One region of the Pseudomonas sp. AC169 genome, then DNA from elsewhere that is predicted to be linked to it. Evidence: riboswitches for the same ligand, from Rfam matches in the RefSeq annotation. Region 1 holds a riboswitch; each other region holds the start of a gene.
The links. A riboswitch is a leader RNA that binds a small molecule or an ion and turns the genes downstream of it on or off. The one in region 1 is predicted to bind cobalamin.
Positions count from the first base shown of each region.

Region 1 (3,871 bases):
GCAGCAGCGACTGCAAGATCACCCCGCACGTCGCCAGACCGGCGCCGCATGCGGCCGCGACCAGTGCGCGGGTCAAGCGGTAGTTCCAGACGATGCCTTCGTCGATCGGGTCGAGCGCGTACCCGGCGCCCCACAATTTGTTCGCCAGCACTTGCACGACCACGCCCGGCTCAATCGAGGTTTCGCCGATGGCCACGCCAGCGACCACTGCAATCAACAGCATCGCCAAGGCCAGCAACGTACGGAGCAGGCTGGCACTCATTGCGACAGGTCATAGCCGTTGATGGCCGTGGCCAATTGCTCGATACCCTCGAACATGCGCAGGCTGGCCTGCATGGCCATGGCGTCGAGAATGATGATGCGGTTATGTTTCACCGCGTCCATGTTGCGCGTTACCGGATCGCTGCGCAGGAAGGCGAGTTTCTTTTCATAGTCGTCAGCAGGGAAGCGGCGACGATCCATGCGCGCGATGACGAGAAAGGTTGGATTGGCCTTGGCGATGGTTTCCCAGCCGACCGTTGGCCACTCCTCATCGGATTCCACCACGTTGCGCACGCCGAGGGTGCTGAGCATGAAATCGGGAATGCCTTTGTGCCCGGCCACGAACGGCTCGATGTCCATTTGTGCGCTGGAGAACCAGACCAGCGCGCTGGCGTCCTTGAGTTGTTTGCCGTGGGCGGTGGCAATCGATTTGGCGAGGCTGGCCTTGAGCTCGTCATTGAGCTGCTGGCCACGCTCCTGCACATCAAAGATCTGCGCCAGTTGGCTCACGCTTTTGTAAATCGTCTCGATGCGAAACGGCGCCAGTCGCGTGCCATCGGCGCCGACAAGGTTGTCCTTGGCTTCGCAATCGGAGGGCAGCAGGTACGTCGGAATCTTCAGTTCATGAAACTGCTCGCGGGTGCCCACCGCACCTTGTGGGCCGACCATCCATTCCAGCTCCACGGCGACCAGTTCCGGACGCTTGCCGATCACCGATTCAAAGCTCGGTTCGTTATCGGCCAGACGCTCGATCTGGTCGTTCTGCGCCTTGTATTTGGCCAGCACGTTGTTGAACCACAGTGAGGTGCCGACGACTTTGTCGCTCAGACCCATGGCGTAGAGCATTTCCGTGCCGGCCTGGCCGATGGTCACGGTGCGCGCAGGCGCGTGCTGAAAGGTCAGGTGGCTGCCACAGTTTTCGATGGTCAGCGGGTATTGAGTGGGTGCCGCATGGGCCAGCGTGCAAAGACTCAGACCGGTGATGAGGGTGGCAACGCGAGGCAGCAGCATGGGGCAGTCTCCAATGGATCCGTACGGGGAGCGGGGAGGGTACGGATTGGAAACACACCGTCGAACGCGATCATGGAAACCTGCGCAAGGCCGGCATTTAATCAAAAGACGCGCGGCACGATGTCCTTCCCGGACACCCCGCCGGTTAGTCAGTCACTGTGCCGGCAGGTCTCCTGACTGATGCGTCATCGCCTGGCTCCGGCCTTCCCGGGAGTCATCCCAGTGGCAGTCGTGGAGCAGGCTCGGCACCTACAGTTGCGGGGGCAGTTCCGATTGATGCTGTGCAAGCATTTCGGATTCCCTATTAATCCCGTGTGGAAACCGGCGGCGGCATGGTAGTCGATCGCGCCGCTGAAGGGGAGACGAATCTGTCGTGGCGAGGATTAGTGTTGGCTCATCAAACTGTGCAACACGCCTAAACGCAGGCCTGGTTCCGACGGCAGCATTTGCGCAATGCCGAACACTTTGAATGCCGCGAGCATCAACACCAGACCGCCGGGCAGAATGCTCTGGCGGTGTGGTTGCAGGCCGGCCAGTTTCAGTTGCTGGACGTTGTTCACCTTCAGCAGAAGCAACGACAGGCGTAGTAGCCCGCCGTAGGTGATGCCGTCCTGATCGTAGTCGTTGAGGCGATTGGCCTTGAGCACTTTGGCCAGCATGCGCGCAGTGCCGGAAGAACCGATGGTTTGCTGCCAGCCCTGAGCACGGTAGCGTCGGGCAACCTTTTCAAACTGCAGTATGGCAAAGCGCTCGGCTTCCTGCAGCGCGCCGGCGGACACATCGCCGCCGCGAAAGAAGCGCGTGCTCAAGGTGCCGCTGCCGATGGCGATACTCTCGGTCAGCAACGGTTGTGAACCCTGGCCGAGAATCAGCTCAGTGGAACCGCCACCGATGTCGACCACCAGGCGCAGGTCTGCGGCGCTCGGCAAGGCGTGGGTCACGCCGGCGTAGACCAGTCGCGCCTCTTCATGGCCGCAAATCACGTCGATGGGAAAGCCCAGATGCCGTTCGGCACTGGCCAGAAACAGCTGCGCGTTATCAGCCTCGCGCACTGCGCTGGTTGCCACCGCGCGCACCCGACCCGCCTCGAAACCGCGCAGTTTTTTGCCGAACCGCGCCAATGCCTGCCAACCGCGATCCAGTGCCAACGCATCCAGCGCACCACCGTCAAAGCCTTCGGCAAGCCGCACCGGCTCACGCAGGGTTTTCACCTCCTGAATCTGCAAGCCCTTTCGACTGCGCACCGACTGGCCGATCATCAGCCGGAAGGCATTCGAACCCAGGTCGATGGCGGCAAACAGCGAGGCGTCTTGTTTCATGGGAATCCTTGCACAGCATCCGCCCGAAGGCTCAAGACGGTTTGCGAGGATTCTGCCGTGATCTTGATGACATCCTGATGACGGGGCAGGGGCGGTTCAATGAATGTGAGGCTGTCATGACACTGTCATTATTCGGCGCCTATGCTGAGGCCAATACATCGCGTGTTCTTAAAGTTTTTGCTGCCATTTTTGGCAGCTTTTTTTTGCCTGCGATTTAGTAGCTGATCGTTCCCACGCTCCGCGTGGTAATGCCTCTAGGGACGCTCCGCGTCCAGCGACGCGGAGCGTCACGGGCTGCATTTCCACGCGGAGCGTGGGAACGATCAGCGTGTGTGTTTGCAATTTTGGTGGAGTCTTGGCTAATATACGATCCATATACACATCGTATCGGATTCATATATGGGCATCGTAAAGATTTCAGAGGACATGCACGAGAACCTGCGTATCTCCAGCAACGCCCTCAGCCGCTCGATCAACGCGCAGGCCGAGCACTGGATGCGCATCGGCATGCTCGCCGAACTGCACCCCAACCTCGACCACAGCGCCATTTGCCGCTTGCTGATCCGCGCCGAACAGAACGGCGGGCTGGATCTGCAACAACTGACTCAGGAAGCCGTCAGCGCATGAGAAACCAGATCAAGATCAACACCCCGGCCGAGATCGCCCAATCGCGCGCTGCCGGCAAACTCGCCGCTGAAGTGCTGGCGATGCTGGTGCCGCACGTCAAGGCTGGCGTCACTACGGATCAGCTCGATCAACTGTGTAATGACTACATCGTCAACGTGCAGAAAGCCGTGCCGGCCAACGTCGGCTATCACGGTTTTCCGAAAACCGTCTGCGCGTCCGTCAACGACGTGGTCTGCCACGGGATTCCCTCAGGCACGCCGTTGAAGGATGGCGACATCGTCAACCTCGACATCGCGGTGATCAAGGATGGCTGGTTCGGTGATACCAGCCGCATGTACGTGGTCGGTGAGGCGACGCCTGAGGCGCAGCACCTGATCAAGACCACCTATGACGCCATGTGCGCGGGTATTCGTGTGGTGAAACCGGGCGCGACGTTGGGCGACATCGGCCACGCGATCCAGACGCTGGCGGAGAAAGAAGGTTTCAGCGTAGTGCGCGAGTACTGCGGGCACGGGATCGGCAAGGTCTATCACGATGAGCCGCAGATTCTGCATTACGGCTTCCCGAATCAGGGCATGAAGCTCAAGGCCGGGATGATTTTTACCGTGGAGCCGATGCTTAATGCCGGTAAGCGTCATGTGAAGAACATGCCG
Region 1 covers NZ_OZ409866.1:5,371,549-5,375,419, forward strand. Annotated here, with positions in the region: gene ACZZ0G_RS24075 (FecCD family ABC transporter permease) at 1-250, opposite strand, end outside; gene ACZZ0G_RS24080 (ABC transporter substrate-binding protein) at 259-1,272, opposite strand; cobalamin riboswitch at 1,419-1,613, opposite strand; gene ACZZ0G_RS24085 (Ppx/GppA phosphatase family protein) at 1,656-2,591, opposite strand; gene ACZZ0G_RS24090 (ParD-like family protein) at 2,991-3,218, shown strand; gene map (type I methionyl aminopeptidase) at 3,215-3,871, shown strand, end outside.

Region 2 (3,871 bases), 190 kb from region 1:
CGCCACCGGCTCGGACTTCTCAAAGGTTTCCGCTTGCAGAATCAGCGGCGAAACCCAGAAGCTTTGCAGCAGGGTGAGGAGCAGGGCGGCCAGCAGGCCGGTGAAACCTGCGGTTTGCGCAATACGCTTGATCATGTCGGCAGGTCTCAGTGGCACGGGAACGCGGCGCTGTGGCGGGTATCGTGGGCGGCGTTGTGTACCGCTTCGATGTGCGAGAAACCGGCGAAGTAGACCAGGCTGGCGCCGAGAATCGACGCGAAGATCGCGGCGCTCAGGCGTTGGCTCAGGGTGGTGGTGCTGGAAATTTTGTCCGTGTTGCTGCCGGTGCTGCTGATGATCGACATGGCGCTTCCCTCTGGAGTGTCAGCGGGTGATATAGAGCGCATGAAAACCCCTGCGGGTCGGGCTCGCAGAGGTTCGAACAGCGCCCGCCCACCGCGGGTTTGTTATGTTCAGCACCGCACAAATGCGGGCTGTGTGTTGCGGGCCGGTCTCCGGGCTCACGAGGGGTTGGCGTCAGGCCGACCTGCAAGCGTCACCTTCCCATGCCGCACGGGCACAGTGGTTTTGACGCTTCGCTCGCTTACCGTTGCGGGGGCAGCACCGGACTGACATGGGCTTGAGTAAAGCACATGATTCACCGGTTTCCCGTTTCACCCTGTGAAGGGCACCCGTAACAAGGTGTGTAGGAGAGCATGGGTTGGGGATTTTAGTCAATTTTGTGGGTGGATCCGTTGCTGCGGGTGTTGCTGGTTACGGTCCGCCCTTGCGGCGGGTCACTTTTGGCAAACGCCCCCAAAAAAAGTAACCCAAAGGTCTTCGCCCTGACGTTCGGCCCGATCGCTGGGGCTCGGGGTTCCTTCGCTGCGGGATCGATCCCTCCACTCAGCCTTCCGATGTCGCCTGTGGATCAAGATCAAGAGCAGGCGAGCTGACACTCGGCCTATTGAGTGGTGAAGAGCGCGGGTGTTCGGCTTTTGATTTGCGTTGTTGCAGCCCCTCACCCCAGCCCTCTCCCGAGGGAGAGGGAGCCGATGGTGGGCCTTTCAGAATCTGAGTTCGACTCGGTATCCCAATTCGGCGTATCTCTTCCATTCCACGCGGTCAGTCCCCTCTCCCTCCGGGAGAGGGCTAGGATGAGGGGCTTTTGATCTGGCCTTTGATCTTGCTTTGGCTTTTGATTTTTTGCCCCTTCGGATGGACACCGTAGCGAGGGAACACTGAGCCTCAGCGAAGTGCCGTACGCCGGGGCAAAGCCTTTTGGTTCCTTTTTGGCGTTTGAAAAAGGGACTCGCTGTAAGAGCGAAACCGCCAGCGGCAGCACCCGCAGCAACGGATATGCCCCCAAAACCAAAGCTCAACGCCCATTGACCCACCCTTAGACGATGCGTAGCCTTGCGCTTTCGAGGTTCTTCGGCCGTTGCCGAAGCTAAGAAGGGAACGCGGTCAATGCCGCGGCTGCCCCCGCAACTGTGAACGGTGATGTTCGCTGCCACGCCACTGCCAGCTCAAACGATGAGCCAGCGGGAAGGCGCAGCAAACGCCAGGCCCACGCCTGAACACCGTCAGCCAGGAGACCTGCCTCGTCACAGATTCTCACTACAACCGGGCGGGGTGATCCGGTGGCGAACGCTTCCGGCGCGCACGCGCGATGCCGGTTCTCGTCCCGTATGCCCGCCGCTTGCCAAAGGGCATACCGATGAAAACACTGGCCAAACTTCCCGTCACCATCGTCACCGGCTTCCTCGGCTCGGGCAAGACCACGCTGCTGCGACACATGCTCGACAACGCTCAGGGCCGCCGCATTGCGGTGATCGTCAACGAGTTTGGCGAGTTGGGCATCGACGGTGAAATCCTCAAACAATGCACCATCGGTTGTACCGAAGAAGAAGCCACCGGCCGCGTTTACGAACTGGCCAACGGCTGCCTGTGCTGCACCGTTCAGGAAGAGTTCTTCCCGGTGATGCGCGAACTGGTTGCCCGTCGCGGCGACCTCGACCACATCCTCATCGAAACCTCGGGTCTGGCCCTGCCAAAACCACTGGTGCAAGCCTTCCAGTGGCCGGAAATCCGCAGCGCCTGCACCGTTGACGCGGTGATCACCGTGGTCGACAGCCCGGCCGTGGCCGCCGGCACCTTCGCCGCATCCCCGGATCAAGTCGACGCGCAGCGCAAACTCGACCCGAACCTCGACCACGAATCGCCGCTGCACGAATTGTTTGCCGACCAACTGGCCAGCGCCGACCTCGTCATCCTCAACAAGGCCGACCAGACCAGCCCGGAAGACCTCGCTCGCGTTCGCGCAGAAGTCGCCGAAGAGCTGCCGCCCGCCGTCAAAATCATCGAAGCCAGCAACGGTCGTCTTCCGCTGGACGTGTTGATCGGCCTCGGCGTCGGTTCCGAAGAACACATCGACAGCCGTCACAGCCATCATGATCACCACCATGGTGAAGGCGATGACGATCACGATGACCACGATCACGACGCTTTCGATTCGATCTCCATCGAACTGCCGCAAGCTGACGAAAGCTTGCTGCTCGACGCGCTGACGCAACTGGTGGTTCAGCACGGCATCCTCCGTGTCAAAGGTTTCGCTGCCATCCCGAACAAGCCGATGCGCCTGTTGATCCAAGGCGTCGGCACGCGTTTCGACAAGCATTTCGACCGTCAGTGGGGCGCCGATGAGGCGCGCGTGACGCGTCTGGTGTTGATCGGTCAGGAACTCGACGCGGCGCAACTCGAAGCGCAACTGCGCGCCGCGCTCAGCGTTTAAACCATGCACCTGCTCAGGACTCAGCCCGGCGGATTCGTCTCGGATGACAACATTGCCGACCTTGGCCAAACCCCTGCCGAGCTGGTGATCCTGTGCAGCGGCGACTCTAGCCTGGCGCTGCTCGCTGAAGCCGCGCAGCAGTTGCCCGAGGATTATCCGAGCCTACGCCTGGCCAATCCGATGCAAGTGCAGAATCACGCCTCGGTCGATCTGTACGTCGATGAAGTGCTGCGTCATGCCAAGGTGATCCTGATTTCGCTGCATGGCGGCATTGCCTACTGGCGCTATGGCGTCGAGCGGCTGGTCGAGCTGTCCGAGCGCGGTGTGCAGGTGATTCTGGTACCGGGCGATGACCGGCCGGATCCGGAGCTCAGCGACTTGAGCACCGTCAACGCCGAAGATCGCGACCGCCTCTGGCAGTTCTTGCGGCAGGGCGGCCTGGGTAATGCGCTGGATTTTTTCCGCTGCCTGGCTGATCGTTGGCTCGCCCGCGATTACGCCTGGGAAGAACCGCAAACCCTGCCGCGCACGGCGATTTACCATCCGAACAAAACCACTGCGGCACTGAGTGACTGGCAAGCCGAATGGCTGCCGGAAAACCCGGTTGCGGCGGTGCTGTTTTACCGCTCGCATCTGCAGGCGGCTAACACTGCTTTTATCGATGTTTTCTGCCAGCGCTTGCAGGCGGCGGGGCTTAATCCGTTGCCGATCGCGGTGGCCAGTTTGAAAGAGCCCGGCTGCCTGACGGTGGTCGAGGATTGGCTGGATGAAGTCGAGGCGGGGGTGATTCTCAACACCACCGGATTCGCTCAGTCCAGCCCCGAAGCGCCGCATCTGCGGCCGTTTCGCCGCAATATTCCGGTGATTCAGGCGATCTGCGCGCAGGACAACGAACCCGGCTGGCGCGACAGCGAGCAGGGCCTTGGCCCGCGCGATCTGGCGATGCACATTGCTTTGCCGGAACTCGACGGGCGCATCATCAGTCGGCCGATCAGTTTCAAGGATCTGGCCTGGCGCAGTGAGCGCAGTCAGTCCGATGTGGTCTGCTACCGCGCGCAACCCGAGCGCATGGATTTTGTCGCTGAACTGGCGCGGCGC
Region 2 covers NZ_OZ409866.1:5,558,624-5,562,494, forward strand. Annotated here, with positions in the region: gene ACZZ0G_RS24835 (CbtA family protein) at 1-135, opposite strand, end outside; gene ACZZ0G_RS24840 (CbtB domain-containing protein) at 147-344, opposite strand; cobalamin riboswitch at 469-690, opposite strand; cobalamin riboswitch at 1,390-1,600, shown strand; gene cobW (cobalamin biosynthesis protein CobW) at 1,700-2,773, shown strand; gene cobN (cobaltochelatase subunit CobN) at 2,777-3,871, shown strand, end outside.
Region 2: linked by a shared signal. The riboswitch ahead of cobW (cobalamin biosynthesis protein CobW) and the one ahead of ACZZ0G_RS24080 (ABC transporter substrate-binding protein) in region 1 are both predicted to bind cobalamin.

Region 3 (3,871 bases), 1.1 Mb from region 1:
GGGGCACTGTCCTTGCCCAGCAGCCAGTCACGCGGCAGGTTCGGATCGATGGCCAGCGCGGTGCCGATGCCGACCATGTCCATGCCACTGTTAACGACCATTTCAGCGATCGGCCGGCGGCGCACGCCACCGGTGACCATCACGGGCATCCGTGCGACTTTCTGAATGTCTTGGGCGAACTCGACGAAGTACGCCTCACGCCCCAGGGTGCGCCCGTCCCGCGCTTCGCCCTGCATCGCCGGGGCTTCGTAGCTGCCGCCGGACAATTCAACCAGATCCACCCCCAGATTGTTGAGCCATTCGACGACTTGTCGCGCGTCATCGGCGCTGAACCCACCGCGCTGAAAGTCGGCGGAATTGAGTTTCACCGCCACTGCAAACTGCGCAGAAACCAGCGCCCGTACAGCCTTGACGATGTCCAGCAACAGCCGCGCGCGGTTCTCCGGCGAGCCGCCCCACTGGTCCTTGCGCTGATTGGTCAGCGGCGACAGAAACTGACTCAACAGATAGCCATGGGCGGCGTGGATTTCCACGCCAGTGAACCCGGCCTGCTCGCCGAGTTGCGCGCTGCGGGCGAAACGCTGAACGACCTCTGCGATCACACTGGCGGTCATCGCGTGGGGCGTGGTGAAGTGTTTGGACAGGCTGCCCATGCTCAGCGGAACCGCCGACGGCGCCCAGGTTTTCTGCCCGAGATTGGCCTGCATTTGTCGACCGGGATGGTTGATCTGCAACCAGAACTGCGCACCACCGGACCGACCGACCTGCGCCCAACGCTTGAACTTGGCCAATTGCCGGTCATCCTGCAGCACCACGCCGCCCGGCCCGGTCATCGCACGGCCATCGACCATGACGTTGCCGGTGATCAGCAGACCGGCACCGCCGTCGGCCCAGGCTTGATACAGGCGCATCAGTTGTTCAGAGGGCGCCTGATCGGCGTCGGCCATGTTTTCTTCCATGGCGGCTTTGGCGATGCGGTTTTTGAGGGTTGAACCGTTGGGAAGCAACAGGCTGTCGAACACGTTCATGAGGAATCCTCGTTTGGGCGTGCAACAACCATAAGATTAAAGCCAACTTTAAGGTCAAGAGCTTTTTACGAGGCGGTTACTTGAGCTGCGCCGCCTTCTCCTCGCGCATCTGATTGATCAACAACTGCGCGTTGTCCGCACAGCCGACGTCCGCCGGTTTGCTCTCGATGCCATGGATGACGCGCAGCAGTTGCGCCTTGTTGTGCGCGAGGCGTTGCTGGAGCACTTCGATTTCCTCGACCTTGCGCTTGAGCCCGACCAGCATCCCTTCGTGCTGCCAGTCCTGCGCATTCACCGGCAGCAACTGGCGAATTTCCTCCAGGGAAAACCCCGCCGACTGTGCACCGGTGATGATCTGCAGAATCCACTCGGTTTCCGGGGCGTAATCGCGATAGCCGTTAGCCTTGCGCCCGACCGAGTTGATCAGGCCGCTCGCCTCATAGAAGCGGATGCGCGAAGCTGCCAGGCCGCTGATTTTTGCCAGTTCACCGATTTTCATGATTGACCTGAGCCGTAATTGAACTTGAAGTGAACTTTAAACCTTCACCTATCAAACGACCAAGTGCGACCTCGACCTGTTTTTAATGCAGAGCAGAGATCCTGTGGGAGCGAGCTTGCACGCGAAGAGGCCGGGTCAGTTACATCATTGTTGATTGACACTACGCCTTCGCGAGCAAGCTCGCTCCCACAGTGGTTAGAGGAGTACGCACGCATGCAAGTTGACGAACGGTCATCCGAATGTTCAGATGCCGCCCAGTTTCAGGTGTCCCATGCCGCCGTGCATGGGGTGAAACGGGAAACCGGTACGTTCTTTTCGAACAAGTCCGGTGCTGCCCCCGCAACGGTATGCGCGTGATGCTTTCGATACACCACTGTGGCCAGACGACCATGGGAAGGTGAAAGCCTCGATACGCGCGAGCCCGGAGACCGGCCTGAATTGCTGTTTGGCAAAATCCTGCGGTGGGCGGGCATGGGCCGGTATTGGCTGTGCGCGATGCCTTCTCCTGCATGCTCTTCTGCGAAGATCCTTTTCGAGAAGACAATGATTCGACCTTTCAACACTTCTGCTCCAACCCTTCTGTTCGGCTGCCTGTTCAGCCCGCTGCTGCTGGCCGATGACGCGCCACTGGAACTCAATCAACAAATCGTTTCTGCACCGTCGGTGGAGTCCACCACCGTCGCTGATATGGCGAAGTTCGGCAGCAAGGTCGAGATCGTTACCCGCGAGCAGATCGAGCGCGCCGGCCCCAGCGCCGATGTCAGCCGCGTCATGCAGATGTTCATTCCCGGTCTGTATGTAGCACCGAAAAACGGTCCCTTCGACTACGGCACTTATTCGCTGCTCGGTGGGCGCAACGACGATACGCTGATCCTGCTCGACGGCGTGCGCCTGAACAATCGTCTGTACGGCGGCCTCTATCTGGACACGCTGCCGGCCAACGCCATTGAACGCATCGAAGTGCTCAAGGGTGGCCAGAGTCTATTGTTCGGCACTCAGGCCGTTTCCGGCGTGATCAACATCGTCACCCGCAGCCCGCAGTCGCGCAAAGCCGCCGGCGAAGTGAATCTGGGCGTCGACAGCTTTGGCGGTACCACCGAGGATGCGCGGGTCGAGAATATCTTCACTAACGGGTTTGGCGACCTGGGTTTGCTGGCGTACGTCAGCCACAACGTCTCCGACGGCTATCAGCCGTATCGCAACCGCGACATGAAAAACGAGTCCGGGAAGAACCGTGCGTACGAAGTCACCACGTTCGGCGGAAAGGCGATCCAGTCCTTCGGCGACGATGCGCGGCTGGAACTGTTCTACCAATACGCCGACGCCAACCTCGATTTCGCCCGCCCGGTCGACAACCACAAAACCACCAACGATCGTGTACAGCAGATCGCCACGGCGACTTTCGAGCAGACCGTCAACGAGCGCCTGAGCTACTTCGTCAAAGGCCACATCAACGACTGGGACACGCGCTACACCCGCGTCAACAACGTCGAGGGCGGCGGCACCAAAGTCATCAACCACAATGATTACTGGGGTTTCACCGACTGGGGCGTGCAGGCCGAAGGCAAAGCCGAGTTGCCCGGCGGCCATATGCTGGTGTTCGGTACCGACAACCAATGGTTCAAGGGCCAGGACGATGTGCTGATCATCGACAACGACAAGGCCGAAGCCCACGCGTTCTACACGCAACTGCGCCCGCAGATCGACGCCCTGCCCGACTGGCACCCGAGTATCGGCTTGCGCCACGAGGCCATGAGCGGCGGTGACAGCGCCACGGTCGGCATGCTCACTTCGCTGTATGACCTCAACGATAACTGGTCGGTGCGCGGCCAATACGGCAGCGCCTACAAACTGCCGAACGCCGAGCAATTGTTCGTCAACGAACCGGGCGACGAGATCGGCAATCGCAACCTGAAGCCGGAAAAAAGCCGCAACGCGGAGCTGGGTGTCGACTACAAAGGCTTCCTGCTCGACCGCGAATTCAGCGCCAGCGTGACCCTGTTCAAACGCAAGATCGACGACCTGATCACCCTCGATGACATCCAGTGGGTCAACGGTGAAGGCCAGGTGCGTATGCGCGGTTTCGAGGCTGACGCCAAACTGGCGCTCAACGATCAATGGAGCCTGCAAGCGGACATGACCCGCAATCTCACCGAATCGCGCACGGGGGCGACCATCAACGACATCCCGAGCTTCTTCGCCCGTTCGCGGGTGGGCTATGAATCGGAAAACCGTCTGTGGGGCGCTGGCGCTGCGATCCGCTATATCCGCGATATCAAAAGCTCGAAGCAAGTCGAGTACGGCAATTATTCAGTGGTCGACGCCGATGCTTATCGCTATCTCG
Region 3 covers NZ_OZ409866.1:6,496,977-6,500,847, forward strand. Annotated here, with positions in the region: gene ACZZ0G_RS28925 (NADH:flavin oxidoreductase/NADH oxidase family protein) at 1-1,028, opposite strand, end outside; gene ACZZ0G_RS28930 (MerR family transcriptional regulator) at 1,105-1,527, opposite strand; cobalamin riboswitch at 1,773-1,978, shown strand; gene ACZZ0G_RS28935 (TonB-dependent receptor plug domain-containing protein) at 2,071-3,871, shown strand, end outside.
Region 3: linked by a shared signal. The riboswitch ahead of ACZZ0G_RS28935 (TonB-dependent receptor plug domain-containing protein) and the one ahead of ACZZ0G_RS24080 (ABC transporter substrate-binding protein) in region 1 are both predicted to bind cobalamin.

Region 4 (3,871 bases), 750 kb from region 1:
CTGGCCGTAATAGCTGAACGGCCAGCCATAGAAACCACCGTCCTTCACGGAAGTGATGTAGTCCGGCACCAGATCACTGCCGATCTCGTCGCGCTCATTCACTGCCGTCCACAGCGCGCCGCTGGTGGGTTCCCAGGCCAGGCCATTGGGGTTGCGGATGCCCGAGGCGAAGATGCGGTGATTACCGGTCGCCCGATCGACTTCCCAGATCGCTGCGCGGCCTTCTTCTTTATCCAGACCATTTTCGCCAACGTTGCTGTTCGAGCCGACCGTCACGTACAGCTTGCTGCCGTCCTTGCTGGCGATGACGTTTTTGGTCCAGTGATGATTCAGCGTCCCACCGGGCAGATCGACAACCTTGATCGGCTGCGACTTGATCTCGGTCGCGCCGGGCTCGTAGTTGAAGCGCAGCAGTCGATCGGTATCGGCGACGTACAGGTCATTGCCGACCAGGGTCATGCCGAATGGCGAGTTGAGGTTCTGCAGAAACACCGTACGCGTCTCGGCCACGCCATCGTGATCGGCGTCACGCAGCAAAGTGATGCGATTCGGGCTCGGTACGCCAGCGCCAGCCTTGCCCATGACTTTCTTCATCACCCAGCCACGAATGCCGCTGCTGTCATCCGGCTTTGGCGGGGCATTGGTTTCCGCCACCAGTACGTCGCCGTTGGGCAGCACATAGAGCCAGCGCGGATGGTCGAGGCCTTCGGCGAATGCTGCGACTTGGGTGCCGGCGGCCGCTGTCGGTTTACTGCCCTCGGGCCAGCCGATCGCCGGGGCGATGTTCACTGTCGGGATCAGGGTCTTGTTCGGTTCGGGCAGTTTCGGTGACGGGCCGGTGCCGTCGGAGACTTGCAGGCTGGAGGTTTCACCGCAGGCGGCGAGTCCTCCGGCGAAGGCGATGACAAAAACGAGTTGGGGCTTGCGCATTGCTGATCTTCCCTATGAATGCATTCTTAATCATAGAGGAGGGCGCAAGCCCGATGGTTCAACCTCAGCCGCGGGCTTCCTTGAACAGCACGGCAATGCCTGGGTGATAGTTGCCGGCTTCGCTGCGCAATTTGCGGTAGGCGTAGGGGAAATACCAGGCGACGGCGCAGGTGTGTTCCTTCTGCAGGTCGTCGACCATGTCCTGCAGCTCTTCGGGGCTGGCGCTGTGCTGGGCTTTTTGCGGTGCGACGAACAGGCAGCCGAGCTTGAGATCGCTGGCATAGCTGATGCGCTTGGCGTCGCTGGTGATGTCGAGCAGGGCTTGGGTCAGATTTAGATTCGTGACTCGTGGCCAGCGTTGCGTGGCCTGAATAAAGGCGCGATCTTCGGCGCTGGCGAGAAACAGATCGGCGCGGGCATTGCGCTCGCCTTCTTCATTCTGTTTGCGCGTGGCAGTGTCGTTCAAAGTCACCAGCTCGGCCATCCAGGCCGCCGCCGAGAGCAATCCGAGATTGGCTTTCTCGTCATGCCAGTAAGGGGTATCGCTGTCGCCGCGCACGGCGTTGTAGCGGTCGATACAGTCAAACCAGCGTTCAAGCACCGGGCGCAGGAATTCCAGGCGCGGGTTGCTGATGATCATGCCTTGCATCGTCATCATCCTTTATTGTTGTGGTGGGCTTTTCGGGAAAAAGCATGGCTCTTTGATATCATTTGTATCAGTGTGGCACAAGATTGGCGCCGGATAATTGATCGACGGCAGTTATTCGCCCGCTGGCCGCCTCTTTAATTGACGCTCCACCCCCAACCCTCTAACCTTCGCGGCTTGTTTCAGGTGCTCTGTGACCGGTGTCGACAGAGTGAAACAGGGAAGCCGGTGAGGGTTGTCTTCAAGCGAAGAACCACCACGATCCCGGCGCTGCCCCCGCAACGGTAAATGAGTGAAAACTGCGCCTTGAGCCACTGCCTCGAAAGAAGCGGGAAGGCGCGCAGTCAGGCCAACGCCGCTCATGAGCCCGGAGACCGGCCTGATCCATCCAGCGGCATCACGGTGGGCGATGCCAGGCTTTTTGCCGTCTATTCTTGTGCCTGCCCGCCGTTATCCAGCCTCAACGGAGAGCTCCCCCATGACTGATTCCCCCGAGCGCGACGAACGCCATCTGGCGCGTATGCAGCGCAAAAAAGCCGTGATCGACGAACGCATCGCCAACTCGCCTGACGAGTGCGGCCTGGTGCTGGTGCTGACCGGCAACGGCAAAGGCAAAAGCAGCTCGGCGTTCGGCATGCTCGCCCGCGCCATGGGCCACGGCATGCAGTGCGGCGTGGTGCAGTTCATCAAGGGGCGTAACAGCACCGGCGAAGAATTGTTTTTCCGCCGCTTCCCCGAACAGGTTCGCTTCCATGTGATGGGCGAGGGCTTCACTTGGGAAACCCAGGATCGTAAGCGCGACATCGCCGCCGCCGAAGCCGCGTGGGCAGTCTCGCGGGAACTACTGCGCGACCCGTCGATCGGTCTGGTGGTGCTCGATGAACTGAACATCGCCCTTAAACACGGCTACCTCGATCTCGATCAGGTGCTCAGCGATCTGCAGGCGCGTCCGCCGATGCAGCACGTAATCGTCACCGGTCGCGCGGCCAAGCCGGAAATGATCGAGATGGGCGACACGGTCACCGAAATGGGCATGCTCAAACACGCCTTCCAGGCCGGCATCAAAGCGCAGAAAGGCGTCGAACTTTGAATCAACCACGTCACTGCCCGGCGGTACTCATCGCCGCGCCGGCCTCCGGTCAGGGCAAGACCACCGTCACCGCCGCACTGGCCCGTTTGCATCGCAATCAGGGGCGTAAAGTACGCGTGTTCAAATGCGGCCCGGACTTTCTCGATCCGATGATCCTCGAGCGCGCCAGCGGTGCACCGGTGTATCAACTGGACATGTGGATGGTCGGCGAGCAGGAAAGTCGTCGTCTGTTGTGGGAAGCCGCCGCCGAGGCGGATCTGATTCTGATCGAAGGCGTGATGGGCCTGTTTGACGGCACGCCGTCGAGCGCTGATCTGGCGCGGCATTTCGGTGTGCCAGTGCTCGGCGTGATTGATGGGACGGCCATGGCGCAGACCTTTGGTGCGTTGGCGCTGGGCTTGGCCAAATATCAGCCGGATCTGCCGTTTGCCGGCGTGCTGGCCAATCGTGTTGGCACCTTGCGCCATGCGCAGTTGCTCGAAGGCAGTCTCACTGAAGGTTTGCGTTGGTACGGCGCGTTGTCCCGCGAGACCGGTATTGAACTGCCGAGTCGCCATCTCGGTCTGGTCCAGGCCAGCGAATTGAATGATCTCGATGTGCGCCTCGACGCCGCTGCCGATGCCCTCGCCAGCAGTTGCGAGGTAGCGCTGCCACCGGCCGTGGAATTTGCCGCGCCTGACGTCATCGCTGTCGAGCCACTGCTGAAGAATGTGCGCATTGCCGTCGCCCGCGATGAAGCGTTTGCCTTCACCTATGGCGCGAGTCTCGATTTGTTGCGCGCGATGGGTGCCGAGTTGAGCTTCTTCTCGCCGATCCGCGACACGCAATTGCCTGAGGCGGACAGTCTGTATCTGCCCGGCGGGTATCCGGAATTGCATCACGTCGCGTTGTCGCAGAATACCGCGATGCTGGAGGCGATTCGTGCGCATCATGCTGCGGGCAAACCTCTGCTCGCTGAATGTGGCGGCATGTTGTATCTGCTCGATTCGTTGACTGATGTTGACGGCACTCGCGCTGAACTGGTCGGGCTGCTGAAGGGCGACGCGGTGATGCAGAAGCGTCTGGCAGCGCTGGCGTTGCAAGCCGTCGATCTGCCGGAAGGTGCGTTGCGCGGGCACACTTATCACCATTCGCTGACCACCACCGAACTGACGCCGATTGCACGTGGCTTGAGCCCGAATGGCGGGCGTGGTGCCGAGGCGGTT
Region 4 covers NZ_OZ409866.1:4,617,758-4,621,628, forward strand. Annotated here, with positions in the region: gene ACZZ0G_RS20740 (PQQ-dependent sugar dehydrogenase) at 1-930, opposite strand, end outside; gene ACZZ0G_RS20745 (hypothetical protein) at 995-1,579, opposite strand; cobalamin riboswitch at 1,744-1,973, shown strand; gene cobO (cob(I)yrinic acid a,c-diamide adenosyltransferase) at 2,055-2,666, shown strand; gene ACZZ0G_RS20755 (cobyrinate a,c-diamide synthase) at 2,663-3,871, shown strand, end outside.
Region 4: linked by a shared signal. The riboswitch ahead of cobO (cob(I)yrinic acid a,c-diamide adenosyltransferase) and the one ahead of ACZZ0G_RS24080 (ABC transporter substrate-binding protein) in region 1 are both predicted to bind cobalamin.